One region of the Cupriavidus sp. 22TCCZM01-5 genome, then DNA from elsewhere that is predicted to be linked to it. Evidence: predicted binding sites of a transcription regulator. Region 1 holds the regulator's gene; each other region holds the start of a gene.
What was found. Region 1 encodes FNR, which switches genes on or off when oxygen is low (the NO sensors DNR and NnrR bind a similar motif). Its sites were predicted from a motif close to TTGATNNNNATCAA; they were not measured.
Positions count from the first base shown of each region.

Region 2: AC3FNH_RS20205 (universal stress protein) is a predicted target of FNR. The motif match lies at 4,283-4,296, and genes of this name have one in related genera.
Region 3: AC3FNH_RS27475 (universal stress protein) is a predicted target of FNR. The motif match lies at 7,585-7,598, and genes of this name have one in related genera.

Region 1 covers NZ_JBYOJR010000002.1:188,510-199,063, forward strand. The annotation lists gene rimP (ribosome maturation factor RimP) at 1-442, opposite strand, end outside; gene rluB (23S rRNA pseudouridine(2605) synthase RluB) at 725-2,533, opposite strand; gene scpB (SMC-Scp complex subunit ScpB) at 2,539-3,414, opposite strand; gene AC3FNH_RS02990 (sulfite exporter TauE/SafE family protein) at 3,963-4,718, opposite strand; gene fnr (fumarate/nitrate reduction transcriptional regulator Fnr) at 4,798-5,523, shown strand; gene AC3FNH_RS03000 (hypothetical protein) at 5,572-5,817, opposite strand; gene AC3FNH_RS03005 (FixH family protein) at 5,814-6,029, opposite strand; gene ccoG (cytochrome c oxidase accessory protein CcoG) at 6,114-7,586, opposite strand; gene ccoP (cytochrome-c oxidase, cbb3-type subunit III) at 7,636-8,550, opposite strand; gene AC3FNH_RS03020 (cbb3-type cytochrome oxidase subunit 3) at 8,553-8,717, opposite strand; gene ccoO (cytochrome-c oxidase, cbb3-type subunit II) at 8,721-9,383, opposite strand; gene ccoN (cytochrome-c oxidase, cbb3-type subunit I) at 9,402-10,554, opposite strand, start outside.
Region 2 covers NZ_JBYOJR010000022.1:63,871-74,424, forward strand. The annotation lists gene AC3FNH_RS20185 (AraC family transcriptional regulator) at 1-106, opposite strand, end outside; gene AC3FNH_RS20190 (cation:proton antiporter domain-containing protein) at 407-2,146, shown strand; gene cysK (cysteine synthase A) at 2,268-3,185, shown strand; gene AC3FNH_RS20200 (universal stress protein) at 3,254-4,084, opposite strand; gene AC3FNH_RS20205 (universal stress protein) at 4,401-4,856, shown strand; gene AC3FNH_RS20210 (zinc-dependent alcohol dehydrogenase family protein) at 4,882-5,883, shown strand; gene AC3FNH_RS20215 (hypothetical protein) at 5,983-6,507, shown strand; gene serA (phosphoglycerate dehydrogenase) at 6,648-7,850, shown strand; gene AC3FNH_RS20225 (GMC family oxidoreductase) at 8,444-10,084, opposite strand; gene AC3FNH_RS20230 (aldehyde dehydrogenase family protein) at 10,101-10,554, opposite strand, start outside.
Region 3 covers NZ_JBYOJR010000038.1:55,847-66,400, forward strand. The annotation lists gene AC3FNH_RS27410 (purine-nucleoside phosphorylase) at 1-350, opposite strand, end outside; gene AC3FNH_RS27415 (carboxypeptidase-like regulatory domain-containing protein) at 699-1,184, opposite strand; gene AC3FNH_RS27420 (hypothetical protein) at 1,737-1,949, opposite strand; gene AC3FNH_RS27425 (hypothetical protein) at 2,160-2,492, opposite strand; partial or broken gene AC3FNH_RS27430 (HlyD family secretion protein) at 2,495-3,027, opposite strand; partial or broken gene AC3FNH_RS27435 (ABC transporter permease) at 3,033-3,747, opposite strand; gene AC3FNH_RS27440 (phosphoribosyltransferase) at 3,820-4,446, opposite strand; gene AC3FNH_RS27445 (nitroreductase family protein) at 4,478-5,083, opposite strand; gene AC3FNH_RS27450 (hypothetical protein) at 5,450-5,713, shown strand; gene AC3FNH_RS27455 (universal stress protein) at 5,650-5,835, shown strand; gene AC3FNH_RS27460 (DUF2188 domain-containing protein) at 5,895-6,104, opposite strand; gene AC3FNH_RS27465 (BON domain-containing protein) at 6,150-6,368, opposite strand; gene AC3FNH_RS27470 (universal stress protein) at 6,622-7,461, opposite strand; gene AC3FNH_RS27475 (universal stress protein) at 7,695-8,147, shown strand; gene AC3FNH_RS27480 (universal stress protein) at 8,617-9,453, opposite strand; gene AC3FNH_RS27485 (universal stress protein) at 9,450-9,944, opposite strand; RNA gene ssrA (transfer-messenger RNA) at 10,356-10,554, shown strand, end outside.

The DNA of each region.
Region 1 (10,554 bases):
GCACCAGGCGCGCCTTGTCGACATCAGATACAGTGAATTCCAGCAGCGCCGGACCGTCCTTGCCCTCGAACTCCAGCCCGACCTTCTCGGCGCCAGCATCGCCAGTCGGCTCGCGCAGAATGCCCGTGAAGTTCTTCTGTCCATTGACGGGCAGGCGCAGCGTCACGCGCGCTTCTGCCCCGGCAAAGCGGACATAGTCAGCCAGTTTCTTCAGCGGCCGGTCCAACCCCGGCGAGGAGACTTCGAGCCGTTCGTAATCAACGTTCTCGACAGTCAACACGTGTGTCAACTGCCGGCTCACCTTCTCGCAATCTTCGATGACGATGCCGGTTTCAGGCTGATCGATATAGACACGCAACAGTCCGGCCGGAGCACGTTCGAGCTCAACCAGCTCATATCCCATGCCGTTAAGGGTGGTTTCGATCAAATCTGCCAGATGCACTGTATTCCCAAGTAATGGCCATCAACACCAGGGCAGGCTGGCTTGCCTGCCCCGCCTGGGACGACATGGGCACAGCAGCCACCTGCCAGTCAGCCTCCGGCGCGTATGCGTCAAACGAGCGAACCAAAAAAAAATGGGCACAATGCCCATCATTCGCCCATCCTCCAGGAGGATGACTTTTTGAATAGACTTGGATTATACGCAGATTATGTCCAAAAGGCAAAAGGGCATGTATCGGCGCGCAATCCAGCCCCGGCAGCCTCTGGCGGCCGGGGATGACTCTTAGCGGTTTCCGCCCCTATTGCCACCGCGGTTGCCACCGCCACCGGTGCCACCGCCCTTGCCGCGCCCCGAGCGATTGCCACCACCGCCGCCCTTGGCCGCCTTTGGCATCACATTGCCATTGACATCGCCGCCCCGGCGCTGCGGCCGGCCTTGGCCGCCCAACCCGGCGCCGCCGCGCCCGGCGCCGGCGCGTCCACCACCCTGCCCGCGCGCGCCACCCAGATTGGCTGCATGCGATGTCAGCACAGTGGGACCATGGCTGATGTAGCCCATCGAAGTCCGCATCGGATCGGGCTGGCCGCGGCCCGCGCCACCCTTGTCGACACGCGGCAGACCGTCCATGCCCGTATGCATCGGCATGCCCGCGATCGCCGCCTCGGTGCGCTGCTTGCGCCCCCCGACCTTTGTCGCGCCCTTGCCACCCTGCTCGCCCTTAGTGGGTAGCTTCAGGCCGATGGCAGTCATCATCGCCTTGACTTCCGTTGCCTCCAGCTCCTGCCAACGGCCGCGCTTCAACCCGCGCGGCAGCAGAAACTGCCCGTAGCGCGTGCGGATCAGGCGCGACACAGTCAGGCCGACCGCCTCGAACATGCGGCGCACCTCGCGGTTACGACCCTCGGTCAGCGCTACGTGATACCACTGGTTGACACCTTCGCCACCGCCATCCGCAATGCGCAGGAAGTTGGCTTCGCCGTCATCGAGTTTGATGCCATGCAGCAGGCGCTGGCGGTCAGCCTCAGCCAGTTCGCCCAGCGTACGCACCGCATACTCGCGCTCCACGCCATAGCGCGGATGCATGAAGCGGTTGGCAATATCCCCCGAAGTCGTAAAAATCAGCAGACCTTCCGTATTGAAATCCAGACGACCCACCGCGACCCATTTGCCGGTCTTCATGCGCGGCAGGCTGTCGAACACGGTCGGACGGCCTTCGGGGTCTGACTGGCTGACGATCTCGCCGGCTGGCTTGTGATACAGCAGCACGCGCGGCGGCTTGGAAGAAACCTTGCGATGGATCAGCTTGCCATTCACACGGACCTGGTCGGCTGGCAGGATCCGCTGGCCGATGTGCGCGGGCAATCCATTGACGGAAACACGCCCCTGCAGGATCAGCTCTTCCATTTCCCGGCGCGAGCCCAGGCCGCCTTCGGCCAGGACCTTGTGCAACTTCGGCGCATCGTCGTCCGCGGACAACTCACGCACCGGCTTTGCCTTGGTGCGCGGGATGACAGTGTCTTCCTGGTCGTACTGGTCCGAGATCACAAACCGGAACAGGTCTTCGCTGGTCGCACTGGTTTTGTCGGCGCCGGCATGTCCCTTCCGTTGAGGCTGGCCGCCCTTGCGCTGGCCATGCTGTCGACCTGCGGACTGGACGTCGCCTTCCGGCACAGCCCTGGCGGTACGCTGCCCCTGCGGCTTGCGCCTGCGGCCCGCCGGCTCCGCCTTCTCGCCGCGATCCGGTCCCGCTTGGCCGCTTTCTCGCTCAGCCGCGCCCTCTGCCTTGACCGGCTTGCGCTTGCCGCGACCGCGCGGGGCGGCACGCCCACCTGGCTCGCCAGCCGCCTTGCTCTCGCCCGCCCCGCCCGGAGCGCCAGACTCGGCACCCTCGGTACGATTGGCGTCTCGATCCTGGCCCGCCTGCCGGCGCGAAGCCACCAGGTTGCGCAAGCCGCGCCTCAGGCCCTTCCTGCGCGGCGCCGTATCGGTGCCTGACCCGGAGTCTGCTGCGCCATCGGCAGCCGGCGTCCCGGTTGCCCGGGTGTCATGTTCAACGGAATCAGACAAAGTATTCACTATCGGATATTGCATATTGTTCAGTTGGGCACGCGCTCGTCGTGCTCGCTCGCGTGCGGCGGCGCAGCGTCGTCGCCGGAAGAATTACCGCCGTCCTGCTTGTCCGGCGCGCTCTCGACATGGAAGCCATTTGCCTCGGTCACGGCCGACGCGAGATCCGCCACTTGCATGGCATCGGCGCAGGCCTGCTCGACAACCCCAGCTTCGTCTGCCGGCTCGTCGCCAGCCACCAAAGCGGATTCAGCTACATCAACGGCTGCGCCGGCCGGCGAAGCCACCTCTGGCTCAGGGAAGGCCTCTTCGTCGCCGGCCGCCGGCCGCGCCGTTGCCATCTCTTCAAAATCAATCGCCTGCTGGTCCAGCAGCGCCGCCTGCGCCTGCGCCTGGGCGTCCTCGAGCGGCGGCAGCTCATCCAGCGTACGCAGCCCAAGGTCATCGAGGAATGCCTTGGTGGTCGCATAGAGCGCTGGCCGGCCTGGCACATCGCGGTGACCGATGACCTCGATCCAGCCGCGGTCTTCCAGCTTCTTGACCACCTCCGTGCTGACCGTCACGCCGCGAATCTCCTCGATGTCGCCGCGCGTCACCGGCTGCCGGTACGCAATGATCGCCAGCGTCTCCATGACCGCTCGGGAATACTTGGGCGGCTTCTCGGGATTAAGGCGATCCAGGTATTCCCGCATCTCCGGTCGGCTCTGGAAACGCCAGCCGCTGGCCAACGCCACCAACTCGACCCCACGCTGGCGCCAGTCCTGGCGCAATTCATCAAGCAGGGCCCGAATCGTGTCAGCGCCGACATCATCGGCAAACAGCCGACGCAGGTCGCTCACGCGCAGGGGCTCCTGCGCACAGATCAGCGCAGTCTCGAGGACGATTTTCGCCTCTTGGGTATTCATGTTGGGTGTGCAGCCTGTCTTTGCACCTGCTCCCGGACGAACCCGGAGCCCTGGACATTGTGGATTCAGCGGTGCGATTGCCACCGCCATCTCGTCGCGCAGCAAACCCGAAAGCTCTTCGCCTCGAGGCCGTGCATCTTCTGTTGCATCGATTTGCCGGGTGTGTTCCGGCAGGAGATTGCCCGGTCACCGGCAAGTACCAGTGCACGAACCTCTTGCACGCGCCCATATGGGCAGACATGGCCTCCGGCTAAAGTCCGCCTCGGCCGCAAGAAAAACGGATATCGGAAGCAAGGCCAGCAATGACTGCACCACGGCCGCAAAGCCAGCCGGACTTTTGAACAGATATTGTGAACCGGATGGACTGCGGAAAGGTTCGGTGCCGAATTGTCGGCGCTTTGCCCGAAACCCTGGGCGCGCCCCCTTTTTGGAAGGGCTGCCGGGCGCCGCTCGGAACCACGCCGCGCGATACCGCAATGGAGATGATTGTATGGCATTCCAGCCCACACCTGCAACCACCGCGCGGCGCCAGAGCGTATGGAGTGGTTTCAGAACACCAGGCAGAACCCATGCTCTGCCAGGGAATGTGGCAACAACACCGCTCGGCCGATTCCCAATGCACCGAATGCCATGACGGCCAAGCCGGCCCCGACCCTTACCCAGCTCCGGCGCGACCAGGCGCGCAAAAGCCCCGAAAAGCTCGACAGCGCCAGCAGATTAGGCAACGTACCGAGGCCAAAGGCGCCCATCACCAGCGCCCCCGAGGGCGCATTTCCGGCCAGCAATGCAAGGGCCAGGGCCCCATAAACCATGCCGCAGGGCACCAAACCCCAAGCCAATCCCATCCCATAGCGGCGTGCCAGGCCGCCCCGCCGAGCCTTGGCTTCCGTCGTCTTTCTGCCCAATCGAGCCATGCCGGCGGCACTGGCGCTAACCGCACGCGCCGCGAGGCGCTCCAGCCACACGATGGTAAAGGCCTCGCCGCGTATCAAGCGCCAGCCAGACAGTAGCAGCAAGGCGCTGCCGACTCCGAACAGCCAGCGCTGAACGGGCAGATAGTCCTGACGCCAGGCCGTCGCCCCCAAGGCGCCCAGCAGCGCACCAAGCAGCATGTAGGTGGAAATACGCCCGACATGCATGACAAGGAGCTCCACGAGCCAGTCCTGTGGGCGCCGCACAACGGCAACGGGTACGCCGGCGGCGCGTTGCTCGACAGCCAGCGCTACGCCACCACACATGGCAGCGCAGTGGAAGCCCCCTAGCAAGGCGAGCATGAAAACACTGAGTAGCACACCAAAAGTCAACTGCAACTCCCTACCGCATCACATCGCGCGTTAAAATGCACGTATTGCGCCCTCGCCGCTCCAATACTGCAGGTTCCAATTGCTAACATCCATCCCCGTCACCGAGATGTCGCCCCGTTGCTCCACTTGCGGCATGGGGCAATTGTGCCTGCCGGTGGGCATGAGCCAGCAGGACCTGCAGAAGATGGACACCCTGGTGCAGGAACGTGTCCGTGTCCACAAGGGCGAAACCCTTTACCGCATGGGCGATCCGCTGACTGCGGTCTATGCCATTCGCTTCGGCACCCTGAAGACGCATGTCACCACGGAAGACGGCCGCTCGCAAATCACCGGTTTCCACTTGCCAGGCGAAGTGGTCGGCCTCGACGGCCTGGGAGAGATGCAGCACGCCTCGGATGCCACCGCGCTCGAAGACACGGAGGTATGCGTCGTTCGCCTGGCCGATCTCCAGTCGCTGTCCATCGACCTGCCATCGTTGCAGCAGCAGTTCCTGCGCCTGATGGGCAAGGAAATCTCGCATGACCAGCTCATGCTCGTCACGCTTGGCTCCATGCGCGCCGAGGAGCGGCTTGCCGCGTTCCTCATCAACCTGTCCGAGCGCTTGTCCGCCCGCGGGTATTCGTCGACCGAGTTCGTCATGCGCATGAGCCGGGAAGAAATCGGCAGCTACCTGGGTCTGAAGCTCGAAACGGTCAGCCGTCTGTTCTCACGATTTGCCGAGGCCGGCTTGATCCAGATCCGTCAACGTCACGTCAAGCTAGTCGACATGGCGGGCATCAAGCAAGTCTACAGCCGCTCCTGCTGAGGCCATCTGACCGCCTCGCGTGGCAAGGCGGTCAATTCCTGCCGCTTCTTACTCCAGCTCGTCCGTTTCGCTGAGCTTTGTCGGCATGGTGTACAGCGTCAGTCCGCTGGACAATGCGCAGAATATCCAGGCCAGCAGGAAACCGATCGTATAGACCGCCTCGCGCGAGGCCTCGATCGGCTGACCGAAGAAATTCAGGTCACCAGGGTCCACCACGGAAAACACAGTTGCCGTGGCAACCCCGGCCATCAGGAACGCCGGCCACAGTACCCACATCAGCCAGCGCAGCCTCATGGCTGCCTCGCTTGCGGTGCCTTGGCACTGCCCGAGGCACCTGCCACCTTCTCGACAACCAGGCCATGCCGGGCCACACCATCGACCACTGGCCGGTCAGGATGAGTGGAAGCCAGCCAGATAGTCACGCCGCAAGCCACCATGGCCAGCAACGGGCCACTCATCAGCAGCCACGGCCACGGCTCTTTCCACCACGGATTGCTTTCTTGCATCGTCTTGCCCCCTTCGTCAACGCCTCATCGAGGCGCTCGCGGTTTGGTACGGCACAGCGCCGACGCGCCGTGCCGCCCTTAGCATCACAAATTGCGTGGCACGATGAAACTGGTAGATTGCCTGATTTGCGCACTACCTTGCCCCGCACCTTCGCTGGTCACTGTCACGCTGATCTTGTGCGTACCTTGCGCGGCATCGTCGATCGGCACGCGAATCCGGATCGGCACCAGCCTGTTCGATGTCGGCGCCAGAGCCTGCGCGTCCGGATCGTACTCGACGGTCATGTTCTTCAGTTCGTCGCTCTCGGCCTTCACGCTGATGCGCATGGGCGCCTCGGTGGTATTGATGAGTTGCAGTCGATAGACGTTTTCGATCCAGCGCCCGTCCACCTCACGCCCAAGCGCCCCGCGGTCGCGGATGATGTCCACTTTCAATGGCGTGCGCAGCGCAAGCGAAGCCACGAAACCTGCAACCATCACCAGCCAGATAATCGAGTAGATGATGGTCCGCGGCCGCACCAGCCGCTTGCGCGCCGCAGCGGCCGACAGCGCCTTGCGCATGGCATTCTCGGACGTATAGCGGATCAGCCCGCGCGGGTAGTCCATCTTGTCCATGACCTGGTTGCATGCATCGATGCAGGCACCGCAACCGATGCACTCGTATTGCAACCCGTCACGGATATCGATGCCGGTCGGGCACACCTGCACGCAGATGCTGCAGTTGACGCAGTCACCTAGCCCGGCCTGGTGATGATCCACCTTGCGCGACCGGCTGCCGCGCGGCTCGCCGCGCCCGACGTCGTAGGTGACCACATAGGTGTCGCGGTCGACCATCACGCTCTGGAACCGCGCATACGGACACATGTACTTGCAGACCTGCTCGCGCATGAAGCCTGCATTCCCCCACGTGGCGAAGGCGTAAAAAAGCATCCAGAACGCCTGCCACGGACCCAGCGAGAAGCTCAGCACCTGGCCGCCAAGCTCACGGATCGGCGCAAAGTAGCCAATGAACGTGAAGCCCGTCCACAGCGCGACCAGTATCCACAGGGAGTGCTTGGTAGCCTTCAGGCGGAACTTGCGCGCGCTCCAGGGATCACCGTCCAGGCGGATCCGCGCGAAGCGGTCGCCTTCGACATGTCGCTCGATCCACATGAATATTTCGGTGTAGACCGTCTGTGGACACGCGTAGCCGCAGAAAAGCCGGCCGGCAATCGCCGTGAACAGGAACAGCGCCAGCGCGGAAATCACCAGCAGGACGGCAAGATAGATGACATCCTGTGGCCAGAGCACCAGTCCGAAGATATAGAACTTGCGCGCGCCAAGGTCGAACAGCACGGCCTGTCTGCCATTCCATTGCAGCCAGGGCGTGCCGTAGTAGATAAGCTGGGTCAGGAGTACCATCCAGACCCGCCAGTTGGAGAACGCGCCCGTCACCGAGCGCGGGTATATCTTGCGTCGAACCTCGTAGAGCGTTTCGTCGGAGGTTTCGACAGGCGACGACGCCGGCCCTTGCGGGCCGGCCGCGCGGGCCAGTGGTTCTGTCCCGGGTGCATTCATGGATGCGCTCCTTCAGCCGCGATCGCGCATCCCGGACCTGAGTCGGTGGTCATTGTCCTGAGCCTCCGGTATTGGAAAGGCCCCAGACGTAGGCCGTCAGCATGCGGATGCGCTCGGGAGTCAGGATCTCCTCGTGCGCCGGCATGCGGTTGTTGTGGCCCTTCAGGATGGCTTCGACAATGCTGCCTTCCGAACTGCCGTACAGCCAAACATTGTCGGACAGGTTCGGCGCGCCGAGTGCCTGGTTGCCCTTGCCGGTTGCGCCATGGCATGCCGCGCACGTGGACTTGAACGTGCTCTCGCCGCGCGATGCACGGATCGGGTCAAACGACAGGCCAGACAACGACCTCACATACTGCGCCACATCCGCTGCAAGCTTGCCATCAACAGTCGAGGCAAACGGCGGCATCACACCATTGCGGCCCTTGGTGATGGTCTGCTGGATCGTCTCGGGTTCTCCGCCATAGAGCCAGTCATGGTCCGTCAGGTTGGGAAAGCCGCGGCTGCCGCGCGCGTCCGAGCCGTGGCATTGCGCGCAGTAGTTCAGGAACAGGCGCTGGCCGATCTCGCGCGCCTGCGGGTCTGCCGCGACCTGTTTGATGTCCATGTTCAGGTACTTGGCGTAGACATCGTGCTGCAGCTTCTCCTGCGCCTGCTGATGCGCGGCCAGTTCCCCTTGCGTGGAGAACTTCAGCACACCGGCATAGGAGCCCAGTCCCGGATAGAGGACCAGGTAGGCCAGGCCAAAGATGCAAGCCAGCAGGAACATCCACATCCACCAGCGTGGCAGCGGATTGTTCAGCTCGCGCAGATCGCCGTCCCAGACATGGCCGGTGTCATCGCTGGGGTTGACAACCTTCGTGACCTTGCGTTGGGAAAAAAGCAGCCACACGCACCAGACGATGCCGACGAGCGCGATGGCGGCGATGTAGTAGCTCCAGAAATCGGAAAAGAAATCGCTCATGACTAGGTATTCCGGCTCGATGTTGTGTGGGTCTCGTCAGGCAGTGCGAACGGCAGCATGGCGGACTCCTGGTTGGCGGCTTGCCGGCCATTCGACCAGGCCCACCAGCAGATGCCCAGGAATACGACCATCGACACGACCGTGGCAAAAGCAGTCAGCATTGCCATGACTTACTCCTTCGCGGGCGCGGCTGCGGCCGCGTCCACACGCACATTGCGACGGTTGGTGCCGAGTCCCTGCAAATAGGCGACCAGCGCATCCTCTTCGCTCTTGTTCTTCAGTTCTTCGGGCGCCTTGGCGATTTCCGCCTCGGTGTACGGCACCCCCAGTCGCACCAGCGCGCGCATGCGGGCCTGGATGTCGTTGGTCGGCAGTTGCGCCTTTTCAAGCCATGGATAGGACGGCATCACCGACTCCGGCACGACATCGCGCGGATTGCGCAGGTGAATGCGTTGCCAGTCATCGGAGTAGCGTCCGCCGACGCGCGCGAGGTCGGGCCCGGTACGCTTGGACCCCCACAGGAACGGATGGTCGTAGACCGACTCGCCCGCCGTAGAGAAATGGCCATAGCGCTCCGTCTCGGCCTGCAGCGTGCGAACCTGCTGCGAATGGCAGCCGACACAGCCTTCACGGATGTAGATATCGCGGCCCATCAGCCGAAGCGGCGAATACGGCGTGATGCCCACATCGGGCTTGGTCGTGGAATGCTGGAAGAACAGCGGCACAATCTGCACGAGGCCGGCAATGCTGACCACCAGGATCGTGCAGATGATCAGCCAGCCGATGTTCTTCTCCAGCGTTTCGTGGGAAAAGAAGCTTTGTTTTTCGGACATCGTTTCTATCCTGATGGATCAGTGGGCAGAGGCAGGAATGCTGGCCGGAATCGGCGCATCCACCGCGCGCTTGCCGATGATGGTTTTCGCGACGTTGTAGGCCATCAGCAGCATGCCGGACAGGAAGCAGATTCCGCCAAGCAGACGGATCAGGTAGAACGGATACTTCGCCTTGACCGCCTCAACGAATGCGTAGGTCAGCGTGCCGTCCGGCTGCGTGGCGCGCCACATCAGGCCTTCCATCACACCGGCGATCCACATCGAGGCGATATAGAGCACCACGCCGATGGTGGCGATCCAGAAGTGCCACTCGATCAGTCGCACGCTGTACATCTGTTTCTCGCCGAACAGGCGCGGAATCAGGTAATAGAGCGAGCCGATGGAAATCATCGCCACCCAGCCCAGCGCGCCCGAGTGCACGTGTCCGATGGTCCAGTCCGTGTAGTGCGAGAGCGCGTTGACGGTCTTGATCGACATCATCGAGCCTTCAAACGTCGCCATGCCGTAGAACGACAGCGCCACGACCAGGAACTTCAGGATTGGATCGGTGCGCAGCTTGTGCCAGGCACCCGACAGCGTCATGATGCCGTTGATCATGCCACCCCAGGACGGCGCCAGCAGGATCAGCGAGAACACCATGCCCAGCGATTGCGCCCAGTCAGGCAGTGCGGTGTACTGCAGGTGGTGCGGGCCGGCCCACATGTAGGTGAAGTTCAGCGCCCAGAAGTGGACGATGGACAGGCGATACGAGTAGATGGGCCGTTCCGCCTGCTTCGGGATGAAGTAGTACATCATGCCCAGGAAGCTGGTGGTCAGGAAGAAGCCGACGGCGTTATGGCCGTACCACCACTGAATCATGGCATCCTGCACGCCAGCGTAGGCGGAATAGGACTTCCACATCGACACCGGCATCTCGATGTTGTTGACGATATGCAGGATGGCGATGGTCAGGATGTACGCGCCGAAGAACCAGTTGGCGACGTAGATATGCCGGGTCTTGCGCTTGACGATGGTGCCGAAGAAGACGATGGCATAGGCCACCCATACGGCGGTGATCAGCAAGTCGATCGGCCATTCCAGTTCGGCGTATTCCTTCGAGCTGGTGATGCCAAGCGGCAGCGTGATGGCAGCCGCGACGATCACCAACTGCCAGCCCCAGAACGTGAAGGCC
Region 2 (10,554 bases), on a different contig from region 1:
GCCGCCTGATCACCGACCTGCCCTGCGTGGGCGCGACCGTCAGCGGAAACGCCAGGAACAGGCGCTGCAGGCTGACGTGCGAGTGGGACTGCAGGTGGACGCGCATGGTGGAGCGGAAATCGGTCGATGTCGGGCAGGATCATCGCTGTTAACCGGGCGGCGCACCATCTGCAATTCCCGAACGCACCGTTTGCCTGCACCACACGCTTGCACCACAGGCCCGGCACTTCGCAGGGTGCGCTGCGCGAATCTGTCCGACAGGCCCGCCGCCGGATGCCGTTATCATGAGGGGGCCTGGTATGTCTGCCGGCGCACGGCAGACCCATCGTTGCCACCACGGCAACGGGCTGCCGGGTCCGCCGCAGGACCGCCCCCGTTTTCAATCCGCCGCTCCCAATCGTCCTGCATGGAACACAACATTCCCCTTATCACCACGCTTGCGGCCGGCTTCGGCATTGCCCTGGCCCTTGGCTACCTGGCCGAGCGGATCAAGGTGCCGGCGCTGGTCGGCTACCTGGTCGCCGGCATCATCATCGGCCCGGGCACGCCGGGCTTCGTCGCCGACGTCCACCTGGCGTCCCAGCTTTCCGAGATCGGCGTGATGCTGCTGATGTTCGGCGTCGGGCTGCATTTCTCGCTGAAGGACCTGCTGGCGGTCAAGCGCATCGCGGTGCCCGGCGCGGTGGTGCAGATGGCGCTGGCCACGGCGCTCGGTGCCGGCGTGGCGTGGCTGTGGGACTGGCATTGGGGCAGCGGGCTGATCTTCGGGCTGTCGCTGTCGTGCGCCAGCACCGTGGTGCTGCTCAAGGCGCTGGAGACGCGCGGCGTGCTCGAAAGCATGAACGGCCGCATCGCCGTGGGCTGGCTGGTGGTCGAGGACCTGGCCACGGTGCTCGTGCTGGTCCTGCTGCCGCCGCTGGCCGGGATTCTCGGCGGATCGACAGGTGCCGAAGCGGCGCAAGCCACGCCGCTGTGGACCACCATCGCGCTGACGCTGCTGCAGGTCGGCGCCTTCATCGCGCTGATGCTGGTGGCGGGCCGCCGCGTGCTGCCGTGGTTCCTGTGGCTGGTCGCGCGCACCGGCTCGCGCGAGCTGTTCACGCTGTCGGTCATTGCCGCGGCGATCGGCATTGCCTATGGCGCGGCCCAACTGTTCAGCGTCTCGTTCGCGCTGGGCGCCTTCTTCGCCGGCATGGTCATGCGCGAATCCGAGTTCAGCCATCGCGCCGCGCAGGAATCGCTGCCGCTGCGCGACGCGTTCTCGGTGCTGTTCTTCGTCTCGGTGGGCATGCTGTTCAAGCCGGCGATCCTGGTCGAGCAGCCCTTGCACGTGCTGGGCACGGTGGCCATCATCATCCTCGGCAAGTCGGCCGCGGCCTTTGCGCTGGTGCTGGCCTTCCGCTATCCGCTCAATACCGCGCTGACGGTGTCGGCAAGCCTGGCGCAGATCGGCGAGTTCTCGTTCATCCTCGCCGGCCTCGGCCTTACGCTCGGGCTGCTGCCCGCCGAGGGCATGAGCCTGGTGCTGGCCGCCGCGCTGATCTCGATTGCATTGAACCCGGTGCTGTTCGCCCTCAGCGAACCGTTGCGCCGCTGGATCCTCAAGCGCTCGGCACTGGCCAGGCGCCTGGAGCAGCGTGGCGACCCCTACGCCGAACTGCCGACGAGCACCGAGCGCAAGTACCTGGAAGGCCAGGTGGTGCTGATCGGCCACGGCCGCGTGGGCCGGCGCATCGCCAGCGCGCTGCAGGCGCGCGGCATCCCGTTCGTGGTCGCGGAGCAGAACCGGGAACTGGTGGAGAGCCTGCGCAACCGCGGCATCGCGGCGGTCTCCGGCAATGCCGCCGACCCCGCGGTGCTGATCCAGGCCCATATCGCGCGTGCCGCGATGCTGGTGGTGGCCGTTGCCGATCCGCTCGATGTCCGGCAAATGGCCAGTATCGCGCGCACGCTCAATCCGTCGATCGAGATCGTCCTGCGCACGCACAACGAGGACGAGTCCGTCATGCTGCGCAAGGAAGCGATCGGCACGGTCTTCTACGGTGAAGAGGAACTGGCCAGGGGCATGACCGCCCATGTGCTGGAACGCTTCGCGCCGGGCCCGCAGGTTCACGCCGCAGGCCATGCGGCGGGCCACGCGGCTTAACGCGGCTTAACGTGGCTTAACGTGGCATAACTTGGCATAAGCCGGCCGCGGACTTCTTCAATAGAATCCCGGCCGCAAGCATTCGCGCAGCGGCTTGCCGCGCGCCCCTCCGGAGAAAAACATGAAGGCAGTCAATATCCTGCAAACCATCGGCAATACGCCGCATATCCGCATCAACCGGCTGTTCGGCAAGGACCACGAGGTCTGGATCAAGTCGGAACGGTCTAACCCGGGCGGCTCGATCAAGGACCGCATCGCGCTGGCGATGGTGGAAGATGCCGAACGCCGTGGCGTGCTCAAGCCAGGCGGCACCATTGTCGAGCCGACCTCGGGCAATACCGGCATCGGCCTGGCGATGGTGGCGGCGGTCAAGGGCTACAAGCTGATCCTGGTGATGCCGGAGAGCATGTCCATCGAGCGGCGCCGCCTGATGCTGGCTTACGGCGCGACCTTCGACCTGACCCCGCGCGAGAAAGGCATGAAGGGCGCGATTGCGCGCGCCGAGGAACTGATCGCCTCCATTCCGGGCGCCTGGATGCCCCAGCAGTTCGAGAATCCGGCCAACATCGATGTCCACGCACGCACCACGGCCCAGGAAATCATCGCGGACTTTCCGGAGGGTCTAGATGTGCTGGTCACCGGCGTCGGCACTGGCGGCCATATTTCCGGCTGCGCACAGGTGCTCAAGCAGCAGTGGCCGCAGCTCAAGGTATTCGCCGTCGAGCCCACGGCTTCACCGGTGATTTCCGGGGGCGCTCCCGCGCCTCATCCGATCCAGGGCATCGGCGCCGGCTTTATCCCGGCCAACCTGAAGACCGGCCTGCTCGATGGCGTGATCCAGGTGGATGCCGAACCGGCCCGCGACATGGCGCGCCGCTGCGCGAGCGAAGAAGGCATCCTGGTCGGCATTTCGTCGGGCGCGACTCTCGCCGCCATTGCCGCCAAGCTGTCCGAGCTCGCGGCCGGCACGCGCGTGCTCGGCTTCAACTACGACACCGGCGAGCGTTACCTGACGGTCGAAGGCTTCCTGCCCGCCTGAGGCTCGCACCCGCGCGCCGGGTGGCAACGCCGGCGCGCGGTTGAACGGGTTGAACGGGCTGAATCGGGTCAGTGCGACAGCAACAGCGGCACGCCGGCCTGCCGTACCAGCGTGCGCGTGGTGCCGCCCAGCATGCGCTCGCGCAGGCGGCTGCGGCCGTAGCCGCCTGCCACCAGCAAGCCCGCATTCAGTTCCTGCGTCAGCCGCAGCAGCACCTCCCCCGGCTGTCCACCACGCTGGACCCGCAGCCAGGCGGTCACCCCGTGGGCGGCCAGCCACTGCAGCAGGCGTTCGCCACCCGCTTGCTGCTCGTCTTCACCACTGTCGCCGGCCACCACCACGACCGTCACGGCAGAAGCCTTCGCCAGCAACGGCAGCGCGTCGCTCACCGCGCGCGCCGCCGGCTGGCTCCCGTCCCAGCCCACCAGCACATGCGCTTGCGGCGCCAGCTTGGCGCCGGCAGGCACCAGCAGGACCGGGCGCCCCGCATTCAGCAGCGCATACTCGGCTTCCTCCGCCATCAGCGCCGGCGCGTTGTCGCCGGCCTGCAAGGGCGGCGGCAGGATCAGGTCCGCGAAGCGGCCTTCCGTGGCCAGCGCCCAGCCGGCTTCGGCTTCGACCACCACATGGCGGCAGGCTAGGGTGGCGTCCGGCGATGCCACCGCGGCTTGCAGTGTGGCCAGGTTCTCGTCGATGGTGCGCTGCAGGTCCGCCGCTGCCCGCGCGGCGTACTTTCCGGCTTCCTCGCCGGCGCCGCGGAACGGCTCCAGCCGCGTGCCGGTTGCGGTCAGGCCCACCAGCCCGGCGCCAAAGCGCCGGCACAAGGCCAGTGCGGCTTCCAGGCGCGCCGCGCGCGCGGGGTCGTCGTCCAGCGCGACAAGGATCGTCTTGTAGTCCATTCGCTCTTTGCTCCGTGGAATCGGGTGCCATCCGGCGTGAACCAGTGTAGACATTGGTGCGCCAGGTGCGTGATCGGCATCAAGACAGCATGATTCCGCTTGATGCCATACCTCGGGGAAGCGTACCAGAGACTTCCGGGCGGGCTCGGGCCTGCCGCGGTTCTGACGGCCTTAGTTCCCCCTCCGCCAGCTCAAATCTTGATGCCGGTCAAGCTGAGATCGTCCGCTGCGACTACCCTGAATCAGAAGGGCCACGCGTTGCCTCATCCGATTTGCCGTTTTCCGACCATTCGCCGCGACTCACTGGAGGTTCACCATGTACCAGCGCATCCTGCTCGCCGTAGACGGCAGCCAGTCTTCCGACCTCGCCCTGAGCCAGGCCATCATCCTCGCCAGCGCAACCGGCGCCGAGGTCAAGGCCTTGTTCGTTGCCGATGACAGCGATGCGTTCTTCGATGCCGCCTATTTCGACGCCAGGGCCGTGATGGAGGGCATCCTCGCCTACGGCCGCAAGGCCCTGGCAGAGGCCGCGGACAAGCTGGAGGCGGCGGGCATCAGGCATACGACCCAGCTGGTCGAGAAGCCGGTGGCCCCCGGGCAGATCTCGTCGACCATCGTCGCCCAGGCCGATACCTGGAGCGCCGACCTGATCGTACTCGGCACGCATGGCCGGCGCGGCGTGCGGCGCATGCTGATGGGCAGCGTTTCCGAGGGCGTGGTCAGCAAGACCAGCCGGCCGGTGCTGCTGATCCGCAGCGAAGTGGAAGGCTAGCGAGCAGCACATGCGCAGGCGCACGATGCCTGAAACCATGCGCGCCATGGTCCTGGAACAAGCCGGCCAGCCACTGCGGCTGCGCCAGGTGCCGGTGCCCGAACCGGGCCCCGGCGAGGTCCGCATTGCCGTCAGCGCGTGCGGGGTCTGCCGCACCGACCTGCATATCGCCGACGGCGAGCTGGCGCACCCGAAGTCCCACCTGATTCCCGGCCACGAGATTGTCGGCCGCATCGACGCCTGCGGTGCGGGCGTCGATGCATTCACGCTCGGCGAGCGCGTGGGCGTGCCGTGGCTGGGCCATACCTGTGGCCACTGCCGCTACTGCACGTCCGGGCGCGAGAACCTGTGCGACACGCCGGCCTTCACCGGCTACACGCGCAACGGCGGCTACGCTGAATACACCATTGCCGACAGCCGCTACTGTTTCCGGATTCCGGAGGGCTACGACGACGAACATGCCGCACCGCTGCTGTGCGCCGGCCTGATCGGCCTGCGCACCTTGCGCATGGCCGGCGATGCCCGCCGTGTCGGCATCTACGGCTTTGGCGCGGCCGCGCACCTGGTGGCACAGATCGCCGTCGCGGAAGGCCGGCAAGTCTATGCCTTCACCCGGGCCGGCGATGCGGGCGCGCAACAGCTCGCGCGCGATACGGGCGCCTGCTGGACCGGCGCCAGCGAGCAGGCGCCGCCCGACACGCTGGACGCGGCGCTGATCTTCGCTCCGGTGGGGGCGCTGGTGCCGCTGGCGCTGCAGGCAGTCGGCAAGGGCGCCACGGTGGTCTGCGGCGGTATCCATATGAGCGACATCCCCGCGTTCCCCTACCGGCTGCTGTGGGAAGAGCGACGCGTCGTCTCCGTCGCGAACCTGACCCGCGCCGACGGCGAGGCGCTGATGGGGATCGCCGCCCGCACGCCCTTGCATACGCATACAACCGCCTATCCGCTCGACGCAGCCAACCAGGCCCTGGCCGACCTGCGCGGCGGCCGCCTTGCCGGCGCGGCAGTCCTGCGCGTCCACGCCTGACCGGCGCCAGCGTCGCCGAGGCGGCGCGTGGCTATTGCACACTTCGCGCCACTGGCCGGACAATTCCGCCATGCGGGATTTCCCCGCCCGGAGCCCATGATGAGAATCCGCCTGGCAATCGTAGCCTCGCTGGCGTGCGTGGCAGGCCTGACCCTGGGCGCCTGCTCGGCACTGCAACCGGAACAGACCGGGCAGCGGCTGATCGGCAGCGACCAGGGTGCGGTCCGCAGTACATTCGGCGAACCCACCGACACCTTCAGTTTTCCGAACGGTACGTCGCGCTGGCTCTACTCCGGGCAGCCACTCGGGCATACGGTCTATGCTGCGGACTTTGACGCCACAGGCAAGCTTGTCGGCTATCGGCAGATGCTGACGGAAGCAGAAATCTATCAGGCGCAGGTGGGCGTCTGGACCAAGCAGGATGTGCTCGAGCGCTTCGGCAAGCCGCGCGAGCCCACCCAGTATTACCCGCTGATGAAGCGCGAGGCCTGGACCTACCGGATGTACAAGGACGGCTACCAGACCGCGCATTTCAGCTGCTACTTCGACGAGAACGGCGTGCTGCAGCAGTCCATGATCATCGTCGACCCGCTGGGTGGCGACCGCCGCGGGCATTCGCGCTAGCCGTCCGCGTCCCGGGGGAGCCAACGTTGGCGGAAGGGTCACCGGGACCACGGCGGTGTTTTCGCGCAGAATAGAACTCGCCGCGATGCAGCAGAGACCGCACGCGGCTCCCTTGCTCTCTTCTTGCGCGGAACCCGAACGTGACCACTGCGATCCTGCTCGAAAACATCCATCCAAGCGCCACGGCGCGCCTCGGCGAAGCCGGCCTGACGGTCGAACGCCGCAGCGGTGCACTGGCCGGCGACGAACTGCGCGAAGCGCTGTCCAGCCATGACCTGGTGGGCATCCGCTCCGCCACGCACCTGCGCGCGGACGACATCCGCAGCGCGCCAGACCTGCTCAGCATCGGCTGCTTCTGCATCGGCACCTCCCAGGTCGACCTGGATGCCGCAACGGCAGCGGGCATTCCGGTCTTCAACGCACCGTTCTCCAATACGCGCTCGGTGGCGGAACTGGTCGTGTCCGAAGCCGTGATGCTGCTGCGCAGGATTCCGGAGAAGAATGCACTCGCGCATGCAGGCAAGTGGGCCAAGGGCGCCAGCAGTGCGTTCGAGGCGCGCGGCAAGACCATTGCCATCGTCGGCTACGGCAACATCGGCTCCCAGGTCGGCGTACTGGCCGAATCGATGGGCATGCGCGTGGTGTACTACGACGTGCTGGCCAGGCTGTCGCTCGGCTCGGCGCGCGCCGCCGGTACGCTCGAGGAAGCCGTGTCGCAGGCGGATGTCGTCACGCTGCACGTGCCAGCCACCGCGCGCACGCGAAATATGATCGACGCGCACGTGCTCGCCCGCTTCAAGCCAGGGGCGATCCTCATCAATGCCTCGCGCGGGACCGTGGTGGACATCGAAGCGCTGGCCGCGGCGCTGCGCGACAAGCGCCTGGGCGGCGCCGCGATCGACGTGTTCCCGCAGGAGCCCAAGACCAACAGCGATCCGTTCTCCAGTCCGCTGCAGCAACTGCCCAATGTCCTGCTGACGCCGCATATCGGCGGCAGCACCGAGGAAGCCCAGGAGAATATCGGTACCGAGGTGGCCGCCAAGCTGCTGAACTTCCTGGAAACCGGCGGCACCATCGGCGCGGTGAATTTTCCTGAGGTCGACCCTGGTCCGCTGCAGGCGCCGGCACGCCTGCTCAACATCCACAGCAACGCGCCCGGCGCGCTGGCCGCGCTCAACACGCTGCTGGCGCAGGACGGCGTCAACATCAACGGCCAGCACCTGCAGACGCGCGGCCATACCGGCTACGTGGTCACGGACCTCGACCGGGTACCGTCCGACGCGATGATGGAAGCCTTGCGCACCCACGCCGGCTTCGTGCGTTCGCGCCTGCTGGTGCGGTAAGCCGTTCCGCCTGTCGGGCCGCGGGTGGCAAGGTCGCCGGGCCGACATCAACAACCTGCAATATTTTTGAGGAAATTACTAAAGCCCTGCCCGGCCCAGCCGCTATCCGGGATAGGAGCGCCTGATACACAGCAGCCGCGCTCAGTGCCACACCGAGGCGGCCGGGTCGCATCCACCATGGAAGGAGTCGATATGGACCGAAAAGGAAGACGCGGGCCCGCGCGGGTGCGCCGGCTCGGACTATCTTTGTGGCTCGCGGCCGGCATTGCCGGAACCGCGGCCGCGCAATCCGGCACCATCAGATTCCAGGGGGCCATTACGGAGCCCTCCTGCGGGTTCCAACGGGGCGAACAGATGGTCCGCGCCACCTGTCTGGAGGCAACGGGGCAGCCCGTCAGCATGGATCTCAGCACCGCCAATGCCGGCAGTGAAGCGAGCACCAGGGTGGGTGCCGCCCTACTGAGGCTGGAGCCGGTTCCCGGCCGTCATGGCGCCGCAGACGCCTACGTCGTCTTAGCTACGTACCTGTAAAGGCGCGTCGCAGGCTTGCGCCGAGGGCACGCGTGGCGGTCCCCGACGTGACTGGCTGCCCGCTAGCGGCTCGCCCGGATCAGGTCGGCCGCCTTCTCGGCGATCATGATCGCCGGCGCGTTGGTATTGCCCGCGACCAGCGTGGGCATGATGGAAGCGTCGACCACGCGCAGCCCCTGCACGCCGCGCACGCGCAGCGCCGGATCCACCACGGCCATCTCGTCCACCCCCATCTTGCAGGTGCCGACCGGATGGTAGACGCTGTCGGTACGCTCGCGCACAAAGGCCTCGATGGCCTGCTGGCTGCCCTCGCCCGGACCGAAGTCGTCGGTGAACAGCTCGCGGCCGCCGGCACTGGCCAGCGCCTCCTGGGCAAAGATCCGGCGGATCGCGCGCACGCCTGCCACCATGCCGGTCATGTCCTCTTCATCGCTCAGGAAGCGCGGATCGATCAGCGGCGCCTCGCGCATGTCCCGCGAACGCAGGCGCACTTCACCGCGGCTCTTCGGACGCAGCACGCAGGCGTGGCACGAATAGCCGTGGCCCAGCTTCTTCCTGTCGCTGCCATGGTTGAGCAGTGCCGGAATGAAGTGCAGCTGGAGGTCCGGTACGGCCAGGCCCGGCCGGCTCCGGACAAAGGCGCCGGCTTCCGCGAAGTTGCTGCTGGCCATGCCGGTACGCTTGCGGCGGTAGCGCAGCAGCTCCATCGAAAGCTTTGCAAAGCCGGGCAGCGAATGGCCGAACAGGTCCAGCGAACGCACCTGCTTGTTGAGAATGACGTCCGGATGGTCCTGCAGGTTCTTGCCCACGCCCGGCAGGTCGGCCACGACACCGATGCCCAGTTCGCGCAGCTCCTGTGCCGGTCCCACGCCCGATGCGAGCAGGAGTTGCGGCGAGTTGAAGGCGCCCGCGCTGACAACGACTTCACGCCGTGCCGCGAGCTTCTGTTCCACGCCGCCGCGCACCACGGTGAGGCCTGTCGCACGCGTGCCCTCGAAGTCGATGCGCAGCACCTGCGTCTCGACCAGCACCGTCAGGTTGCGCCGGCCACCGCTCAGGGTCTTGTCGCCGGCATTGCCCTGGTGCAGGTAGGCGCGCGCCGTGTTCCAGCGCTCGCCCCGGTGCTGCGTGACGTGGTACAGGCCCGCGCCCTCCTGCTCCGCCCCATTGAAGTCGCCGTTCGCCGGGTAGCCGGCCTGGATCGCGGCCTGGACAAAGCGGATCGAGAACGGATTGGGCGAGCGCAGGTTGCTGACCCGCAGCGGGCCCGAGCCGCCGTGCCAGCGGTTGTCGTCGCGGCCGCTGTAGTCCTCATGGTGTTCGCTGCGCCGGAAGTATGGCAGCACCTCTTCATAGCTCCAGCCGGTGCAGCCCAGACGCGCCCAGTCGTCAAAGTCGTTGCGGTGGCCACGGATATAGACCATGCCGTTGATCGACGAGCTGCCGCCCAGGCCCTTGCCGCGCGGCTGGTAGCCCTGGCGGCCGTTGAAGCCTGGCTGCGGCGCAGTGTAATAGCCGTAGTTGCGCGGCCCGGGATTGCGCACAGTGGATGCCATGCCGATGGGCATCCAGACGCTGATGTGGTGATCGCTCGGACCGGACTCGATCAGGGCCACGGTCACGGCGGGATCCTCGGCCAGCCGCGCTGCAATGGCGCAGCCCGCCGAGCCCGCGCCCACCACCAGATAGTCAAAGGTTTCCATGTATGCGTTCACTCCCTCATGCATCCACGGCACAGCCGGCGACCGACTTGTACTCCAGGAACTCTGCCAGGCCATAGGCGCCAAATTCGCGGCCGTTGCCCGACGCCTTGTAGCCGCCGAACGGCGCGTTGAAGTCCATCCGGGCACCATTGATCTGCACCGAGCCCGCACGCAGCTCACCCGCCACGCGGCGCGCGCGCGCCGGGTCGCCCGACCAGACATAGGCGGCCAGTCCGTACGGCGTGTCGTTGGCAATGCGGATGGCCTCCGCCTCGTCGTCATAGGGAATCATGACCAGCACCGGCCCGAAGATCTCTTCGCGGGCAATGGTCATGTCGTTGTCGACGTCGGCGAACACGGTCGGGCGGTTGTAGTAGCCCTGCGCGAGCCCGTCAGGCCGGCCGGGACCGCCCGCGATGACACGCGCGCCCTCGCCGATACCTGCTTCGATCATGCGCTGCACACGTTCA
Region 3 (10,554 bases), on a different contig from region 1:
AGCCGGTCGCATCCGATCCGTTTCATTGTTCGGACCGCCTGCGTCATACCCGTCGTGCCATGCCCTTCATAGAAATGCTGCCGGCCTCGCATGCACATCACATCCACTCCGCTCAACCGGCCGAGGATAAGTTCACCGGCGTGGCCTTCAACCAGCGATTGCGGGAATCCCGGCAGATCCGCATAGGGAATCACGATGGCATTTTCGATTGCTCGCGCCAAACCACCGAGCCCGGAACCAAGAATCATGCCAATCTGGGGAAGGAATTCACCGGCGCGCTGGCGAATTCGTTGAGCTGCCTGTTCGGTTTGATCAGGCGCACCCGCCGACGATGGCAACGTGTGAGTCATGGCGCCAGCTCCTGTATGGCGAGGCTTGTGTCGCCAGATGGCATCGCTCGCTTACCGAGAGAAGCCAGAGCGGCCGAGGCAGCAATGCCCCGGTATAGGTGATCGACAAGGCAAACCCTACCGGCGGACTGCTTGCGCAGGTACTGGTGGCCTAGTCCAACGATCACTTGCCCTACCCGCCTTTCGCCGCACGCGTGTTGGCAATCTGCGTCATGGCCGCTCGGGTGGGCTTTCAGGCTGGCTGAGGCGAAGACCGCCCTACTGCCGGGCAACACGCCCACGCCGACGCTGCTGCTGCTCGAACGCGACTTGCCGAGCGGCGCATGCGCGGCCGAGTGTCGGCTCAGTTCAGCGGCAAGGGCAGCTCGCACTTGTGCAAAGTAGCCAGCCGTCTTCCAGCTTATTCACCTGGAATCGGAACGTCATATCCAAGGCCTGGTTCGCAACAACGATGTCTCGCATCTGGTCGCGACCTTGGTACCCCACCGTGAGCCGGTACGCGCCTGGCTTAAGTCGCATGTATAACAGTGGACCACCGGCGACAATGCGCAGCACCGGTTTGCCATCGGCGCTGGCCACGACCACGGTGACCCCGCTCAGCGGCCTGGCGCCGCTCGCATCAACCATGCTGAGTCGGACATTAAAGCGCTCGGCGACGTCCTGCATGGCCCGCTTACTGGCTTCGTCGTCTCTGGCACAAGCGTAGGGAATGCCCCGCTGCTCCATGATTTGTACGCGGTCTTGCACCGATTCCGTCTGCGTTGCGCAACCCGCGGCCAACAGAGCAGCCAACAGCGACGGTATCCCGATGCTAAGGCCTCTTGAAATCGGCATTTGCCTGTCCCCCATTTGATTTCGATAGCGGCCCCGATTGCCGGTCGCAATAGGAGTCGACTCTTAGAGTGCGTCACCATCGGACGGATCGCGCACCAGCAGCGTGGACACCCCTTGGCAACGACCTGCTCTGAGATGAAACCCGGCATGGTGCCTCGAACGCCGTGGTGCCCGTACGCTTCCATCACAATGAGATCCAGGCTCGACTGATTGGCATCTGCAAGGCTCGCCTCGGCCATCAATGCCGGGCGGTGGACGCGCCCAGTTTCAAAGATGAATTCGCGGTCGTCGGCGGCAAGCACAGCGCACACCTCCGCGTGCGTGACCAGTGCCAGCGACACGGCTTCCTTCAGCGCGAGCCGGGACGAGCAGCTGCCACCAATGGCTAGAGGAACGGGGCGGTACATGGGCGACCTCGGTTCGATGACGGCTTGTTTTAAGGTAGCGAGCGCCGAGTGATCTGGGTTGATGCCTGTCAATAAAGCCACGTGTCTGCGTCGGATGCTCGAATTTGGCGCGGACGCCCGCCTTGATTCCAGAACACTGCGCAACTTATGACCTTGTTCGCGCTGTCCAACTTGTGGCCTGATCGAGGATTGCGCCAAGCGGTTTGCTTTGCTCAACTGGCTTCATCACCACGTGCCAGTTCACGCCCGCCCGCGCTTCCATTTGCTCGCGCACCACCTTCACCAACGCGTCAGTGGCGTCGATCTGTGCCGCATAGCCGGCCCGCGCAATCGCGGTATTGACGAGCGTGCCGGTCAACGTGAGCCAAATCGCACCGACTGCGTAACGATGCACTTCCGCCTGTGCCGCTTCACCTCCACCGTGCGGCGTTACCGCCGAACAGGTCCAATGCGTAGCTGATTGTGGCTCCCAGCGTGAACACATTGAAGATGCCGGGAGGGGCGTCGCTCCCCATACGCACGGCGTCCCGGTCTGGCGCCACGCTTGTGCCTGTACAGCAACCTGCGGTTAGAACACGCCGGCGCCGGCAGGGGCTGCTGCGTCGGCCTGCAGAAGGTTCGCTTCGGCGATCCGCAGGCTGGGATTCCCGGCCAACGCCGCGTCCAGGGCGCAGTCCAGGGCATCGCTGCCAAACATCCGCCACCACTGCGCCGGCACGGGCTCCCGGGAGGCAAAATGCCGTATCTGCCCCTCGCCTGGAGGTGTGCTCTCAGTATCCACGCCACGTACATAGTTGGGTACCGCCGGCGCCGGCGGTACCACGAAATCCGGCCCGACCGCACACCCCCAAAGCGCGGCCGTCAGCATCGCCGCAAGCGGCTTGCCGAAGTGTCGACGCAAGCTCACGGTGCCCCGCCCAGATACACGTCCACCAGTTGCCCTGGGTAGATCGCCGGCTGCGAAGGTCTCCTGAAGCGAAAGATCACGGCCAGCACGCGGACATCAACACGTCCGTTCTCTGGTCCGAGAGCTGGATTTTCGGCGTCAGGTATGGCTGTAGCCGGACAAACTCCTGCGCGATGCTGGTGTCAGTGCCACGCACAAACATGCGCGCCTGCATACCACGGCTGAGCTGCAGCCGGTGCACGAGAATCTCGTCTAGGTAGACACCGACCGCCAGCCAGTCCTGCTGGCTGCTCAGGACGGCAATGGGTTGATTGCCCTGTGTATAGGTATCATACGTCCCTTGTGGTGATACATAGGCCCCCACGGCGGTATTGACCGACAGGACCACCCCGTCCATCGGGGCGCGCACCACGTATTTCCGCAGCTGGGCGTCGGCCGCATCGGCGGCCTTTCGCAACGCATCGCGCTGCTTGTCCTGGTTGCGAATGTCGTACGTCCATGCGCCGGCGCGCGTCAGCGCCAGTTGCCTGCGTGCAGCCCGGTCTGGTACTCATAGAAATCGGAAATGCGGTCAATAAACTTTCCCTTGGTGAGCGCGGTGTAGCCAAGCCGGCCGACCGCCTGCTGGATGCGGAACGTGTCCTCGGGCGTGTTCGGCTCCAGAATATACGAGATCGTGTAACGGCTGGTCGGCAGATGCTGAATCGCGCGCCGCTATGTCATATAGAGCGGCGGCACCCCGAACAGGCCGCTGCTCGACACCTCAGCAAGCCCTACGATCACGCCTCTATGGTCGATGCCCACTTCCGGATGCTCCAGCTTTCGGTATTCCGCGTCCTTGACGACGAGAATGGCATTCTCGGCAAAGAGCTCATCGATGCTGCCGCGTACGACCGGCGGGGGCCGAACAGGCTCGTGTCGTCAATCCCAACAACTGTCACAGGCTGATAACTACCGCTGTTCAGACGCACCAGCGCGCCGCCCGAGTAAAGCGGCACCGCAAAGCGCCCGCCGTCCAGTACATAGTCCGGCGTGCCGATCGTGTTGGCCACCGTGTTGACGGCCGGATCCATGACCCAGATGCTGGCGCCTATGTTGAACACCGTCGACGATAAGCGGTTCAAGACGCCGGTAAAGAGCGATGTCGTCTCGATCATCCCACGGAGAACGTGATGCCGACCAGCAACCCGGTGAGCTTGGCCCGGTCATTGACGAGCAGCATGAATGCCAGTAGCAGGATCCCCGGGATGGTGACCCGTTGCCGATGGCCTGCGCCAGCGTCCGGAGCGGTATCGGCGGCCTCGTCTTGCATGTTCCGGACTCAGCGCGCGTTCAGGGCGGCCACGACCTGCTCGTCCTCGACCTGGGGAAATTCGCGGTAGAACTGCCCGACCGAATGGAATTGCGGTGGCGCCTCCAGACACACTATTTCATCGACAAACGGACGCAGGCGCTCCAGCGTCTGCGGCGGGGCCACCGGAACCGCGCATACCAGATGCAGTGGCTTCTGCTGCCGGATGGCATGCAACGCCGCCATCATCGAGGCGCCGGTCGCCAGGCCGTCGTCCACGACAATCACCCACCGTCCTGCCGCACTGGCTGCTTCGCGACCGGGCGTGTAGCGGGCGCGGCGTCGGCGCAGTTCCTCCAGTTGCGCCGTGCGCTCCCGATCGACGTACTCACTGTAGGCACCGGCCATGGCCGCTTGGGGTGTCAGATGGGTCCAGCCGCTCTCGTCCACGGCCCCGATGGCGAGCTCGGGATTGCCCGGCGCACCAAGTTTGCGTACGAGCACGATGTCCAAGTCGCCACCTAGGGCGGTGGCGATGATGGCGCCCATCGGCACAGCGCCACGGGGTACCGCCAGTACCAGCGGATGCTTGCCTGCGAACTTGCTCAGTGCGCGCGCCAGTTGCCTGGCGGCATCCTCTCTGTTGATGAACGGCATGTTGTCCCCCTTTAGATTGCGCGTCCAGCTGCTACGCGGGAAAGCCGACGCTTTGGGCCAGGACGACTCGCTGGTCAGGATCGAGCCGCATTGCCTTGGCGAGCGCGCGACGGTCCACCAAACCTCGCGCGACTGTTGCCAAGCCCCACGCGGCGCAGAACAGGTAGACGTTCTGGCTGATGAACCCGGCATCCAGGGCAGTATAGAACTGGCGCAGCGGCTTGTCGGTCTCATCGAGCTTCGACAGCTTGCTGACATAGACCAGATTCAGCGGCGCGGTCGACACATAGTCCTGCAAGCCCGTGGCTGCCCGCAGGTCTTCGCCGGTCACCAGGCGAAGCCGCCAGCCCACAGGCTCGAGCACGTAGAGTCCCTCGGGCAAGGCGACATAGAGATCGATCTCCTGCCAGTTGCGGGCCGAAGGCGCCGTGCGCAGGCCACTATTGGAACGGTTGATGCCAAAGGCAGCCCACAACAGCGTGGATAGCAGCACGTCGTCCAGCGGGCGCTGCGCAAAGCTTCTGGTGGAGCACCTGTTGTGAAGCGCTGTGAGCAGGGGCATGCCACCTTCGGTCCGGGGCTCGGGAAGGTTCACGAACTCCACTGTGGCTTCGGCTGAAACAATAGGATGGGTCATGTTGGTCTCCAGAACTGCCGGGGCCATGCCAGCGCGCCGCTTCGGCGGGATGCAAGGCGCACGCCCGCCATCCTCTCGGAGCCCGGCGGGGGCAAGACCCGTGCAGCTAAGGTAGATGGCAGGCGGAGCCCGGATTTGGGCTGGATCAAAGAGATCGGTATTTGGTCTGCACGTGCCGCATTCGCCGGCTGGCCGCAAGCCGGCCCTTGCATCCTTGAGTTGAGTCAATACTGCTATGAGCATCCCGCCTACGCTGCTCAAAGGCGCATTGGACTTTTCTGCGCCGTCGTTTGGGAGACAGAGGGCATCCATGTACAGAAGAATCCTGTTGCGACAGATGGCAGCCACGCCTCGCGGCTGGCGGTGATGCAAGCCATCGATCTTGCCAAGGCGTCTGATGCGGAGGTAAAGGTGATCTACGTGGTCGACGATAGCGGGGCGCTGCTCAGCGTCGCTTTCATTGACCGCCAAGACCTTCTCCGCATGGACAGGAAGTCCTCGCCGGAGCGTCGAAGCTGCTGGGCGCTGCGGGCGTCCGCCATGCCGTGGCGTTGCTGGACAATCCCGTGTCGAAGCGCCGCCTTGCCGAGACCATCCTTGCACAGGCCGACCAGTGCAATGCCGACCTGATTGTCCTGGGTACGCATGGGCGGCGCGGATACCTTCGCGTCGTCGTGGGCAGCGTGGCTCAAGCTGTCGTCCACCAGAGCCGCAAACCTGTCCTGCTTGTGCGCAGCCCGGCGGAATATTGACGACCGTCGCCCAAGGATCCATTTCACGGAGAGGAAGGGACCTGGGGATGCTTTGGGTATTAGGGCAGCGCGCGGCCTCGCTCCTGCGGGGCCAGTTCATCGGCATGACGCGCGGCCCAGCGATGCGCCTGAGCGATTGCAATGCGAATCGCCATGCCATCTGCATACCCCTCGTCCAGCAACGCATTCGCAATCTCAATCGCCTTTTCCCTGACTGCGGGTGGAAGGTTCTTCATCGACGAGGGATAGTTGCCGAAACTCCAAGGCATAATCAAGCCTCCTTGCGCCAGCGGCGCTCGCTGGCACACCGCCTGTCAGGACAGTTGCAGGTTGTCCACCACGGCGCCCACGCCGGGCGCCGACCATGCAGCGCCGATAGCCGCCAGTCGCTCGGCGCGCGTGTCCACATGGCCGCTGAGCGTCACCGTGCCGTCCCGCATCGATACATTAGTATGCTTCGCCTCACGCTCGGCATGCCGACGCGACGCGGCTTCGATCCGCTCCCACTGGAGCATCGCGTGCAGCAGTAGCAATCGCTTCGTCGCTAACGACGCTTGCAGGCCTCACATCCAGATTCACGACCACCGCGCGCGCGCCCGACACCTTCTCGGCGGCTCGCTCCGCAGCGAGCTTCTCTGCGTAGCTGAGGAGATGCACGCTGAGCGTTACAACGCCTTCATGGATATCGACAAGAACAGCGTCGCTGACACCAGGCAAGACCACGCCACTGCCCGCGCCCGTATTGCTGAACGCCTGTTCATGGCTGTCTCCTGCGCGCCGGAAGTGTCAGTGCGACAGCAGGACAGGTACGGTCATCGATTGCAGCATGGTGCGCGTTACGCCGCCGAGCACAAGCTCTCGCATCCGGCCATGACCATAGGCACCCATCACGATCAGGTCGGCCCCACAGTCCGCCGCCAGCGAGAGCAGCATCTGTCCGGTGTCGTCGCCGCTGACGGCCGTGAAGTCGTGAAGCCCTGCCTGCACGCCGTGTCGCGCCAGCCATTCGATGGCGAATCGCGGCGGCGAAAGCCACAGGTCCGCCGACAGGTTCGGTGCGTTCCAGGCAACCACCTCGACAGTCTCGGCGCGCCGGAGGAACGGAAGAGCGTCTTGGATGGCTCGCGCCGCTTCACGGCTGCCATTCCACGCCACGAGGATCCTCTTGCCGATCTCCGGAAAGACTCCGGCATAGGGAATGACCAGCACGGGCCGGCCGCATTGCAGTACGACGGACTCGACGAAGTGATGCTGGACATAGGCATCCTTGTCTGCAGGGTCATGCTGCCCCAGTACCAGCAGGTCCGCGGTATGTGCTTGCGCCACGACGTTGTCGGCCGTGGCCCACTCGGGCGCGTACCACTCGGTCGGCGTCAGCAGTTCGTCCGTGGCCCCCTGGAATGCATGGCGGGCGACTTCGGCGACCTGTCGATGCCATTCGCTGTATGACGCCAGGTACCGATCGCCATCCACCAGATAGCGGACGGAACGGGGATCCGGTTGCCCGATCGCAAGCATACCGACCAGCGTCGCCTGGAACTTCTTCGCAAGCTGAATGGCGATGTTCAGGCGCTGGTGCATGCGTCGGCTGGCATCCAGGTGAACCAGGATGGTGGCAAAGTCCATGGATTCTCCGCTTATCCGATGTGGTGTTCCGCGATTCAATGTAGATCCTCGTCCATGCGTGGGCTTGTCATATGTCAAGCTTCCTGCCGACGACCCGCAGCCGCCGCAACGCCCTCGTCCCGCTTGATGCACGTCAAGCCCCACTGCGTCGTGGCATCTAGCCTTGATGCAGGACGGCAGGACGATCGGCAATGCCGTTGCCTCCGTACCGCACTCCCAGGGGAAGCACCATCATGTATCAACGTATCCTCCTGGCCGTCGATGGCAGCCGTTCAGGAGAGCTTGCTGTCGAACAGGCCATTACCGTAGCCAAGGCAACCGGTGCGGACATCAGGGTTCTCTTCGTTGTGGATGACAGTGACTTCCCGTTCGAGGTGAGCTACAGCGAATCAACGGATGTTCTCAGGAAGGTCACCACCCGCGGTCGCGAGATCCTTGCCAGGACGGCGGACAGGATCGGCGCCGCAGGAATTCTGTGCGTCACCCGACTGCTGGAGCGCGCTGACTCCCCCGATCTGGTTGCCGACACCATCGTTTCGGAAGCCGGAAAGTGGAAGGCCGACCTGATCGTCATGGGAACGCACGGGCGGCGTGGCTTCCGACGCCTCGTGATGGGAAGCGTGTCGCAAGGCGTGATTGGCAGGACCAGGCTTCCTGTTCTGCTCGCGCGCAGCGACGCAGAGTGATAACAGTCAACCGCTTGCACGCGGGATTGCTGCCATGAGCCAGATTCTCCTTCCCGAATCCGTCCTGACCTTGAGGTGACCGCAGAGGCGCTGGAAGACCATTTCGGCTCACAGTCTTATCTGTATGAAGATCTAGCGTCCGCCTTTGCGACCTATCGCAACGCGACTGCGCGTACTCCGAGTCGTTTGCGTCCTCGCTGAAAGCCAGAAGAGGCTGTAGCAATCACAATGGCCCGATCCGGTTCAACGTCACTCGTCGCGCCACCATCGAGAAGCAACCGACTCGATGGTACATGTCATTGTGCTGCACGAAAGACAAGGGACGGCGAGCCGGCGTGCGGCGAACGTGACGGACAACCTGGCTCAGCGATCACTGGGCTTTCCCTTCCGGCTTCTTCGCGCCATCGGTATTGGGGGGCGAACTTGCCGGATAGGCCGGAGATCCGGCATCGGCACGGCGATCCGTGGCTCAATGCGAAAAGAGCACTGGTACGGTCATCGACGACAACAAGGTTCGGGTAACGCCGCCCAAGACAAGCTCGCGCATCCGCCCGTGGCCATATGCGCCCATGACGATCAGGTCGGCATCGAAGTCGGCGGCTCGCGACAGCAGCAGTTTACCGATGGCCAGGTCGGAACCGCCCGGGCCGTGTTCGACCTCCACCGTCACTCCGTGACGTTCGAGGACACGCACCGCGTGGGCCACCGGCGTCGCGTCCGGCCTTGCCTCCTGGACCGAAGTCTGGGCGCATAGCACGCGTGCCTTCGTTCCGCCGATCATCGGCAACGCGTCGTGCAATGCCCGCGTCGCTTCCCGGCTTCCGTTCCAGGCGACCATCACACGCGAACCTGTTGCAGGGAATCCCCCGTCACACGGGACCACAAGAACCGGCCGGCCGCTTTCCAACAGCAAGGCCTCGAGGATCTGTGCCGCTACTGGACCTTCCTCGCCATTTGCATCGTACTGACCGGCAACAACCAGCCCTGCCTCGCGCGATTCCCGGAGCACCGTCGACAACACATCATGCTCGGCCGACCGCCATTCCACGCCGGCGGATAAGTGTTTCGTCGCCTTGTGGAACTGGTCACGAATGCTCTCCTTTGCCAACTGACGGCGCTGCCGGTCCGCTTCGAGGTAGAGCGCGGCGTTGTCCATCAGATAGAACCATGCCGGATCGGGAATGAAGCCTCCCATGATGCCGATCAGCGGACAGTCATGTGAGTTCGCCAGTTGCGACGCGAGCGCGAGGCGGCTCGCCGTGTGCCTGTTGCCGTCCAGGTGAACCAGGATGCTGCTGTAGCTCATGCTAACTCCTTACCGTGAGACGAAATCGGGCTGTGGATGCCATCCCTGCCCTGACAGACCAGCAGCACTGGCAGGTTTGTCTGGACCGTGACTCCTCGGGATACGCTGCCCATGATTAGCCGACGTGCGCCACGGCGTCCGTGCGTGCCCATTACGATCAGGTCTGCAGGCCATCCGGCAGCTTCCGCCACGATGGTCGTTGCGATGTCGTCCTGGATCATGTGTTTGCTCAGCAGGCGCGTGCAATGACGTACGCCAGCCCGCCCGAGCTTGTTCGCTGCTGACGAGAGCACGCTTTCCCCAACCATCATCAGGTCATCGATCAGCCTGACCGGGTCCATCCCCGTGACGTCGAGAAACGGACTGCTGTCATCTACCACATAGATCACCTCCACCTCGGCACCCATGGCCTGCGCAAGTGGAATAGCATCATCCAGCGCGGCCTCGGAAGCTGCGCCGCCGTCTAGGGCGACCAGAATGCGTTGGTACATGTCTGATCCTTGCTAGAGCTAAGAACGGGTATGACTACCGTATGCAAGTGGAGACCTGCCGCCCTCGCGGCCTGCCATAGCGACCGCATGCGGAAGCCTCGCTGCGGCATTGCGGCAGTGACTTCCCTGTCAGACTAGTTCCTTCCGGAGACCGCGATTTGGGCTGGATCAAAGTATCCAGACTACGCTCGGGAAGCCGCAACGCGTAACAAGCCTGCTTCGCCAGTTACTTCGACATGGCGCCGTGGTTGTCTGCCAGAACCCGGTATCCTCAAGGTCGTCGAGTAATTTAGAGGTCGTCGCGCGTCATCTCCTGCTCGCTGGGGCGATATGGATCGTCCGTCACGGCAGTGACAGTCGAGGCGGACCTCTCGGGGGCCCTGACGCCGATCGGTACTGGCGCTGAAGGCTGGCCTCGAACGGTCTTGAAAAAGACTGCGGCCCCCTCCATATTGAGAACATGGTTGTAATTCCGGCAACCTGGAGGCGTTCTGGACAGGGGTTCGACTCCCCTCACCTCCACCTGAGCGTATTGCTATGCGCTGAGGTGGGGGTGCATTGGTTTCGACAGGGCGTGCAAAGGGGCGCAGGCAACCCGTCAGGCGATCGA